Regions from separate parts of the Agarivorans gilvus genome, predicted to be linked through region 2. Evidence: predicted binding sites of a transcription regulator. Region 2 holds the regulator's gene; each other region holds the start of a gene.
The links. Region 2 encodes sigma-54, which starts transcription at its own class of promoters, with help from an activator protein. Its sites were predicted from a motif close to GTTGGCACGNNNNTNGNNT; they were not measured.
Positions count from the first base shown of each region.

Region 1: the regulator sigma-54 is predicted to act here: its motif matches at 1,692-1,710, upstream of AR383_RS04840 (FlgO family outer membrane protein).
Region 3: the regulator sigma-54 is predicted to act here: its motif matches at 1,268-1,286, upstream of xdp1 (exosortase-dependent surface protein XDP1).

Region 1 covers NZ_CP013021.1:1,024,360-1,027,617, reverse strand. Annotated here, with positions in the region: gene AR383_RS04850 (methyl-accepting chemotaxis protein) at 1-40, opposite strand, end outside; gene AR383_RS04845 (flagellar assembly protein T N-terminal domain-containing protein) at 489-1,631, opposite strand; gene AR383_RS04840 (FlgO family outer membrane protein) at 1,738-2,322, shown strand; gene AR383_RS04835 (LPP20 family lipoprotein) at 2,303-2,779, shown strand; gene AR383_RS04830 (FlgO family outer membrane protein) at 2,838-3,258, shown strand, end outside.
Region 2 covers NZ_CP013021.1:1,927,220-1,930,477, forward strand. Annotated here, with positions in the region: gene lptB (LPS export ABC transporter ATP-binding protein) at 1-373, shown strand, start outside; gene AR383_RS09025 (RNA polymerase factor sigma-54) at 429-1,931, shown strand; gene hpf (ribosome hibernation promoting factor) at 1,956-2,243, shown strand; gene ptsN (PTS IIA-like nitrogen regulatory protein PtsN) at 2,252-2,695, shown strand; gene rapZ (RNase adapter RapZ) at 2,722-3,258, shown strand, end outside.
Region 3 covers NZ_CP013021.1:4,118,989-4,122,246, forward strand. Annotated here, with positions in the region: gene AR383_RS19650 (lipocalin family protein) at 1-377, shown strand, start outside; gene AR383_RS19655 (ferredoxin--NADP reductase) at 380-1,117, shown strand; gene xdp1 (exosortase-dependent surface protein XDP1) at 1,338-2,111, shown strand; gene prsT (XrtA/PEP-CTERM system TPR-repeat protein PrsT) at 2,262-3,258, shown strand, end outside.

The DNA.
Region 1 (3,258 bases), 900 kb from region 2:
TAGATACAAACAGGATCAGGGTCTTGGTAAACATCTTCATTGATTAATCTCCGAGCTCATAGTCGAGAGTGCTCCGTTACACTGCATTTAGTTATTGTTGTGCTTATTCATTGTTAATTTGTTGTTGCTAAAATAAGTGTGGCTATTATGCCTTTGTTTTTCTTGTTATTTAGGTGACGGAAATCACGGCTTAGCAGATTACTTGAGGTCTTAGTGAGGGGGGAGTTTCATACTCGCTGTGAAATAGTTGATTTCGTTAGCCAGTAGCGTATTTCATTAATTGCGTTTGCTAGTGCTTGTGTGTTTTTTAGCCATTTAAATGGTGGTTTTTTACCAATGGTTTATTGCAAGTGATTGATTTGAGATGTTAGCACTGACTAAATTTTACCTAGGGCGTGTTGAGCCTCATTAGTCTGGCAAAAAACATAAAGCCGCTTGGTAAATTAGCGGCTTTACATTTATGCTTTTTTAGCCTGATAGCCGTTGGTTTATTGCTTACTGACGAGGTCGCCTAATTGAATATTGGCGGTCATGCTTGGGTCTAGCGCCACCACAATGGCGCTGTCCTGATAGACCTGTTCGATCCGTACCTCACTGCCGGTGAGGCTTTGTTCTTGGCGGGGAATGTCCCATTCTCCCCAGTGGTAGTTTTGCTGGATTAGGGTAAGTAACATGCCGCGATTTAATTGATTGGCCTTACCGAGATTGATTTGCCAGCGATCAGGACCTAATACTTTAACCACGCTGCCTTGTAATGGCTGGCAAGCAAGTAAGGCATCCACTTCCCCTAGGATCTGTTGCAGAGTGTTATTCACGGTTTGGCCATAGGCTGATAACCAAAATTCCGCAGTGTAGGGGGAGATGATCTCACGAGCGTCAAACTCCCAAGGCGCGTTCACCGAGAAGCGTTTGTTGTAGATTTCTTCTAGATCAATGGCGTTATAAACTCGCGCATTGATAACAAAGTAGCGTTGCGGGTAGCTAAAGTTAATCACCTTGGGTTTATAGACTCGGTCTAAAGATATGTTTTCTATTTCTAGTCCTAATAAATACTGTGCACCGTAGCGATCGGCGACATCTTTAATGCCTTTGTAGTTGTGCTCACCCGGTTTGTAATAGTTGAGTGGCAATTTAGGTGGATGCTTGATATTAAATTGCTTACCCACTTGTCTAGCTATGTCGTAGGTTCGTTGCTCTACAGCCGGAGACAGTTCTTGTAACTGGCCGACTCGTGCTTGGTGCTGTTGCTTTAAGTAAGGGGGCAGCAACAACAGGTTTTTACTATAACCGCTGGCTTTACATTGACTGGCTTCGGGAAAGACATCGGCTTGCAAGATCACGTAAAACTGCTGCCCTTGTTGCCCTTCATCTAATACGGTGAGGTTGTGTAGTGAACCTTTAGATACCACCTCTAGCTGGTCGAGCGTAAGCCGACCACCGTTGACTTGGCTTATGCTGGTGACAGAGGCACCAGAATACAATAGCAACTGTTTAACTGCTTCTTGCATGGCAGTGCTGCGTGCTTGGTCAATCTGGTTGTTAACAATAGTTGCCTGTCCCTTCGCTTCATACCACTCCGCTTGGCTGGTACTGCAAAGTAGCATTCCTATCATCAAAATAAGTATTTTCATAAGCTCCTCCTGCACAGGCTTAAGCAATAACCGTACCTGAAGTAAAGTGTTATTTTTTTGACTGGAACGGTTTTTGCTTTAGTCGGCTTAGTAGAAGGAGAAGGGTATGCGATATACAATATTAGTGGCAGCGTTGCTGGTGTTACAAGGCTGTAATACTAGCTTGCATCATGTTTCTAATTATCCCTATGTTGAGCCTCGTGAGCAACAGGAGGCGGCGTTATTCGCCCATGTAGATGAGCTTTCGGAACAGTTAACCGATGATTTGGAGCTGGGCGAAAAGGATACGGTGGCGATTAGCACGGTGGTTGATTTAGATAATTTGCAAAGCAGTGATAGCTTCGGGCGGCAAGTGGCGGAGGCAATGTTTGCCGCTTTGTCGCAAAAGGGTATTCATACCATCGAGCCTCGGCTAACTGGCCGGCTACAAATGGACCCAGGCTTCGGCGAATTTTCCTTGTCGCGAGATGCGCAGTTGCTGCGCGAGCAGATGCAAATTACTTACGTGGTGGTGGGCAGTTTTCAACGAACCGACTCTGGTCGCCACGTGAACCTGCGATTAGTTGAGTTATCTAGTCAAAATGTGGTGGCTGCGGCCTATCAATTTATTCCAAATAGTGCGGGGGCCACTTCGCCACGTGTCACTAGTGTGAATGGGAGCTTGCAGCGTCATGAACAATCTGTACTTTAAATTTTGGTTTAGCAGCCTTGCTGTTTTGTTGTTGATTGCTTGCTCTCCGCGTACCCAAATTCAACAGGTGGAGTGGACTTATCAACCACCAGGTGATTTTACTATTGTTAATGCCGTGGGGTATGCTCCGATTAGCCAGCAACGCGGCGCTGATTTAGCAAGTAAGCAGTTACATGCCATGAAGGCGTCTAAGCTAGATGCCTATCGAGAGCTATCTGAACAAGTTTATGGTCAGCGCATTGACAGTAGTTCTACGGTTAGCGACTTAGTATTGGGTAACGAGCGTTTAGCTGCTTCTGTTGCTGGGGTGATTCGTGGTGCTAAGGTAGTGAAATCTTATTCGGTAGATGATGTGTATGTCACTGAGCTACAACTCGATTTTAGAGATGTGTACCGAGTCACTATGTCTATGGCCCCAACGCGCCATCTAGAGAGCCAAAAAACCATTCAATTCTAGTAAAGATTTTACCTTTCAAGCCGATAATTAAGGCGTAATAGACGATTAAGGACCGGATATGAAAGGTATGACTCTAGTGGCTCTGGCCACTTCATTATTGGTGGGCTGCTCTAATACACCATCAATGCAAAAAGTAATGGTGTATGATGGCTCGGCGCACAATGTTGCCCATGCTCATAACGCACATTACCTTGAAGGCGTCGTTGATGAGAGTGGCCAGTTATTTCTAAGCAGCTCTCCGCGCCGAACTCTTAATACTTCCAGCGTAGATCTCTCTGATAAGGCTGTAGAACATTCTCTCACCGATTATGTGAATGCCATGTCGCAGCGACTGGTTTCTAGTTCTCACTATGTTAATGCTGACACTCCGATAGGGGTGGCGTCCTTTGTTCCTTTGGATGATTTTAAAAGCACTGACGTGTTTGGTATGCAGTTGGCAGAAAGTTTTGTCTATGAAATGCAGCAAAATGGTTTTTCAG
Region 2 (3,258 bases):
GGACGACCTGTTAGAGGAATTCCATATTGGTCACATTCGAAAAAATCTTGGCATGAGCCTGTCTGGTGGGGAACGCCGCCGGGTTGAAATTGCTCGTGCTCTAGCCGCCGCTCCAAAGTTTATTTTGCTTGACGAACCCTTTGCTGGCGTGGATCCTATTTCTGTTATCGATATAAAAAAGATTATTGAACACCTGCGTGATCGTGGTCTTGGAGTATTGATCACCGATCACAATGTGAGAGAAACTCTCGATGTTTGTGAACATGCCTATATCGTTAGCCAAGGCGAATTGATAGCCTCGGGGAAACCTGAAGAAATACTTGAAAATGAACACGTGAAACGAGTTTATCTCGGTGAACAATTCAAGCTATAGTTAAAGTGCAAGTAAAAAAACACAATACAATAAGAAGAAGGAACAGCGGCAGTTAATGAAAGCATCTTTGCAGTTGCGTCTTGGTCAGCAATTGACCATGACCCCTCAGTTACAACAGGCGATTCGCTTACTCCAGCTTTCAACACTGGATTTGCAGCAAGAAATTCAGGAGGCGCTGGAAAGCAACCCCCTGCTCGAAGCGGATGAGTCACACGCCAGTGACAACGATGCTAATGAAGCTCAATCCCTTAATGACAAAACTAATGATAACAGTGTAAACAACGAAGTGGATAATAGCCAGTTAGAAGCAGGCGATGCGATTAACCAAGACACTGTTTCTGATGACTTACCCGTTGATTCCACATGGGACGATATTTACAGTGCCAGTTCAGGGCCATCCAGCTCAGGCAGTAGCGGTGTGAGTGAAGACAGCGATATGCTGTTTCAAGGTGAAACCGTAGAATCCTTGCAAGACCACTTAATATGGCAGATGCAACTCACCCCATTTAGTGAGGTTGACCAAGCGATTGCGCTAGCCATTATTGATGCGATTGATGAATCCGGCTACCTAACCCAAGATTGTGAACAATTGTTGGAAGGCTTACGTGCCAGTGAAACTAACGATTTAGACGTCGAGCTTGATGAAATTGAAGCGGTATTAAAACGTGTTCAACACTTCGACCCTGTAGGCATTGGCGCTCGCTCTCTTCAAGAGTGCTTAATGATTCAATTAGGCCGCTTTGCCGAAGATACCCCTTGGCTAAAAGAAGCCAAAGACATCGTAACCAATCATATTGATGTCTTGGCTAATCGCGACTTTCGTTTATTGTCGCGTAAAACCAAATTGAAAGAAGATCAATTACGCGAAGTAATGCGTTTGATTCATACTCTAGAACCACGCCCAGGTAATGCGGTTGAACCCAACCAAGCACAATATGTGATTCCGGATGTATCAGTGATTAAGCGCCAAGGGCGATGGGTAGTTGAACTAAATCCTGATGCGATGCCTAAATTACGCGTCAATTCTCACTACGCCTCGCTCAGTAAAACCTCAACCAACGCCAACGATACTCAATTTATTCGCAGCCATTTGCAAGAAGCCAAATGGTTTATCAAAAGCATTGAGAGCCGTAACGAAACCTTATTAAAAGTATCCAACTGCATTGTTCATCACCAACAAGCCTTTTTTGAGTACGGCGAAGAAGCAATGAAACCAATGGTATTGAACGATGTCGCAGAAGCTGTAGAAATGCATGAATCTACGATTTCTCGGGTTACCACTCAGAAATTTATGCATACGCCTCGTGGTATTTTTGAATTGAAATACTTCTTTTCTAGCCACGTCACCACTGATGGCGGCGGCGAATGCTCTTCTACCGCAATTAGGGCACTAATTAAAAAACTGGTAGCTGCCGAAAACAGCAACAAACCGCTTAGCGACAGCAAAATTGCTGATATTTTGGCAGATCAGGGGATCAAGGTGGCAAGACGTACCATTGCTAAATACCGAGAGTCGTTAGCAATTCCACCTTCTAACCAACGAAAAAGCCTTATCTAAGGCCAATAACAGGGGACGAAATCTATGCAAATTAATCTTACCGGACACCACGTAGAAATAACTGAGTCTTTAAAAGAGTATGTCCACACTAAATTTGCCAAACTAACCCGACGATTCGAACAAATAAACAATGTTCATGTCATCTTAAATGTGGAGAAACTGAATCAGATTGCTGAAGCCACCCTGCATTTAAATGGTGGAGAAGTGTTTGCCACTTCAGAACACACCGACATGTACGCCGCCATTGATAGCCTGATCGACAAACTTGATCGCCAGGTTATCAAACACAAAGAAAAACTCACTAAACACTAGTCACCCTAATGCAACTAAATAAAGTACTAAATTTGAACTGCACGCAACGTGCAGTTCAATGTTCCTCAAAAAAACGCGCCCTTGAAATCATTAGCGAACTGGCAGCCAGTCAATTAGACATGACTGCTCAGAGTATTTTTGAGAGCTTGTTAAACAGAGAAAAAATGGGCAGCACCGGTATTGGCCAAGGTATTGCGATTCCCCATGGGCGAATTGCTAGTGAACACCAAGCCACTGCGGTTTTCTTACGCTGCGATCCTGCAATCAGCTTTGACTCCATCGATAATCAACCCGTCGATTTAATCTTCGCCTTATTGGTTCCCGAAGACCAGTGTCAGCAACACCTCAACACCCTGTCTCAAGTTGCTGAAAAACTTAACGATAAACAAATATGTAAACAACTTCGCTGCGCACAAAGTGATGACGAGCTATACAACATCATGGTAGCCTAATACTCTAAGCTTAATTAGGGGCCCTCATGGAACTGATCATCGTTAGTGGACGCTCCGGTTCAGGAAAAACTGTTGCCTTAAGAGTGTTAGAAGATCTCGGATATTATTGCGTCGACAACCTTCCAGTATTGTTGTGGCAGTCGTTGATCGACAATTTAAAACAAAAATATTCGAAGGTTGCTATTAGCATCGATATTCGCAACCTGCCTGACGAGCCCTCACCTATCGCTCAGGCGATCAAAAATGCTGGTCCCGACATTAACTTACTGAGTATCTTTTTAGATGCCAAAGATGAGGCTCTGATTCGTCGTTACAGCGAGACCCGACGAGTGCATCCTTTAAGCCAGAACGGCGTATCATTGGCAGAAGCCATTGAATCTGAAACCGCACTGCTTGAGCCCATCTCAAGCAATGCCGATTTACGAGTCGACACTTCGCGGCTATCAGTTCACGAGCTGAGTAGCCTTATCCGCTCGCGAGTTACCGGCGATAAACAGCAGCAGCTAATTATGGTATTTGAATCCTTTGGTTTCAAAAATGGAGTGCCTAGCGATGCTGATTAC
Region 3 (3,258 bases), 2.2 Mb from region 2:
ATGTGAGCGCAACTTACAGTGTGCTGCCGAATGGCAAAGTTAAGGTGATTAACAAGGGCTTTTCCGAGCAGGAGGGGCGTTGGTTAAGCGCAGAAGGCCTAGCCTATTTGCCCGAGCAAGGACGTGGTTATTTAAAAGTTTCCTTTTTTCGACCGTTTTATGGGGCCTACGTGATTTTTGTTTTGGACCAAGAAGCCTATCAATATGCCTTGGTTGCGGGACCGAGCAGAAATTATTTGTGGTTATTGGCAAGAAGCCCAGACCTACCGCATGCTATTCGTAGTGAACTTGTATGGCGGGCCAAGCAGGCAGGCTTCGATGTAGATGAATTAATCTATGTGGATCATCAGTCAGAGGTAATTAAACACCAGGAGTAACTATGTGGGTAGAAGGTCGAGTAACAAAGCGAATTGATTGGAACAAACAATTGTTTAGCTTACGGATAGAGGCCGACATTGCCCCTTTCGTTGCCGGGCAATTTATAAAGTTGTCTGAGTTACAGCAAGGGAAGCGGATTGCTCGTGCCTATTCTTTGGTAAACCCTCCGAGAGCAGATTATCTTGAAGTATTAGCGATTAAAGTAGAAGACGGTACTCTTTCGCCTAACCTGCATAACTTACATGTGGGCGAGACTATTGAGGTATCGAGTGCTGCCGCAGGTTTTTTGGTGCTTGACGAAGTCCCGCCGGCTAAACATCTATGGTTGATGGCAACAGGGACCGGTATTGGACCTTACCTGTCGATGTTGGCCACTGACCAGCCATGGCAGCGTTTCGATAAAGTGGTTGTGGTATACGGGGTTAGATATGCCAGAGACTTGGCTTATTTGGACGTGTTGGAGCAGTACCTGCAGCGTTATCCTCAACAGTTCGTTTTGCAAACCATGGTCACGCGGGAGAACTATGCTGGAGCTTTAGTTAAGCGCATTCCTGAGGCGCTTGACGATGGTAGCCTAGAGAACGCGGTGGGCTTATCTTTAAGTCCCGAGAGCTCTCAAGTGATGTTGTGTGGAAATCCTGAGATGATCACTGCAGCAATGCAATCTCTTGAAGGTAAAGGTTTAAGTAAAAACCTAAGGCGTAAACCGGGGCAGGTTACGGTTGAGCGATATTGGTAGGGGGCTTGAGCTAATGAGTGGCGTAAGTTTTGCTTGAAAATTGAGCGATGCGTTTTAGAATTAAGCACATTATTGTCAGTATTTTTTACATGCAATGGCAGAAATATTCGAGGCTTGGGTGTAAATAGCTGTTAAATAATGCTTTTTTATTTTGGCCTGATTGTTGCTTGTTTACGTGGTATTACCAGTTTGATATACAGAATGCTATTTAGGGGGCGTTGTGTTGAAGAAAATTTTATTAGCGGCAAGTTGTGCCGTATCGCTATCGGCCTTTGGTGCGACGGAGACATGGTCTTTCGAGGACTTTTCTCGTGACTTCTATGATTACGGAAATAGTTTCTCTGGCACCTCAGGATCAGGCATTGGCCTTAACTTAACCGGTTGGTCGAATACCGGCTCTGGTGAAAGCATCGAGGATGCATATTTGGATTATGCAGACGGTAATGGTTTAACCTTGATGAACCGTGATGAGTGGCCTATTTATCCGGACCATGGTATTGACAACAGTAACTATCTGCCAGGTTACAATGACTACGACATGGTATTGCTGAGTTTTGATACTGCGGTTAATTTAGCGGGCTTTTCTCTTGGCTGGGCTTATGAGTATCGAAATGGACGAGACCGAGCCGGCCGTCATGCCGATGTCTCAGTATTAGCCTATAACGGAGCAGATGCTCCAGTTTTAGCGGGTAGCACTTGGAATGATGTGGCTGATTTAGCCAGCGGCTGGACCAGTGAAGCGCAAGTTTACGATGCTGACGATTATGCTTATCAAGCGATTTCCAGCAGTACCGAATCAAAATATTGGTTAATTGGCGCTTACAATCCAGTATTTGGCGGGTCTGGGCAATATGCAGGTAACGATGCCTTTAAGTTGGCTGGGGTGCAAGCTGAACCTGGTGCGCAACCAGTCAACAGTGTTCCAGAACCCGGCACTGTGTTGTTGTTCGCTGCGGGCCTATTTGGTATTGCATTGCGTACTAGAAAGCGCTAACTGATTATTTGAACCTCCTTTCCTTTCTGAACAAAAATACGAAATACTCTGTGTTTCGTATTTTTTTGTCTTTTTTTTAGTCCTTGTTCATTAGATACTGTTTTTAGTCGAATTAATTTGCTCTGATCTCGCAAGGATTGCCGCTACCCAATGAAAAAATTATTGATTGCTTTTGTTTTATCATCGCTAGTAAATGTGAGCTTGGCTAATGAACAAATGAACGATTATGAAATGGCGGTTAAAGCCTTTCATAATGGTGAAGAAAACGAAGCTTTTATCTATTTAAAGAACGCGTTGAAGGCCGATCCTCAACACCTTTCTTCTAAGTTATTGTTAGCTAAAGTGTATTTTTACGCCAATAACTTAGGTTCGGCGGAAAAGCAATTACGTGAGGCCCTAGAAATGGGGGCTGATATCAACCTAGTGCTACCGCTATTAGGTAACGTTTTATTGCTACAAAACAAAACTGATGAGCTGTTAGCGTTGGCAGATAGAGAGCACGAGTTTTCTAAATCAACACAATTTGAGTGGAAGCTGCTGCAAGGGCAGGTACTGTTAAAGCAGGGGCAAACGGAGTCGGCTAAGCAGCTGTTTGAACAAGCTACGCAACTGGCTCCCGGCAAAACCGCGGCAATGAATAGTTTAGCCATGTTATACCTTCAGCAAAAACAATACACTTTGGCTGAACAGTGGATCGAACGCTCTTTAGCACAAGAGCAAAGTAATGAACGCACATGGTTATTAAAAGGTGACTTAGTTTCTGCTAAAGGCGACTTAACTACCGCTTTGCAGCATTATCAGCGAGCTTATGAACTTGACCCTAAAGATCCTAAGGTCTTGCGTAGCTTAGTTATCATCAATCTAAAAATGGATGAAGTGGCAGAGGCGAAACGCTACCTAAAGTTAGTGCAACAACAAACACCTAATGATCCCACTGCTATTTTGTTGTCGGCCAGTTTATTGAGCGAAGAAGATGGTAAGGATATCGCCGAACAGGCCTTAGCAACTTTAGCGCAAAATATTTCTACCGCCGATGGTGAACAGTTGGCTGATGCGAATAACTTGTTATTTATTCAGGGAGCATCAGAGTACATTCTCAACAACGATGAAAAGGCTCAGCAATACTTGAGTCAATATCTACGCCAAC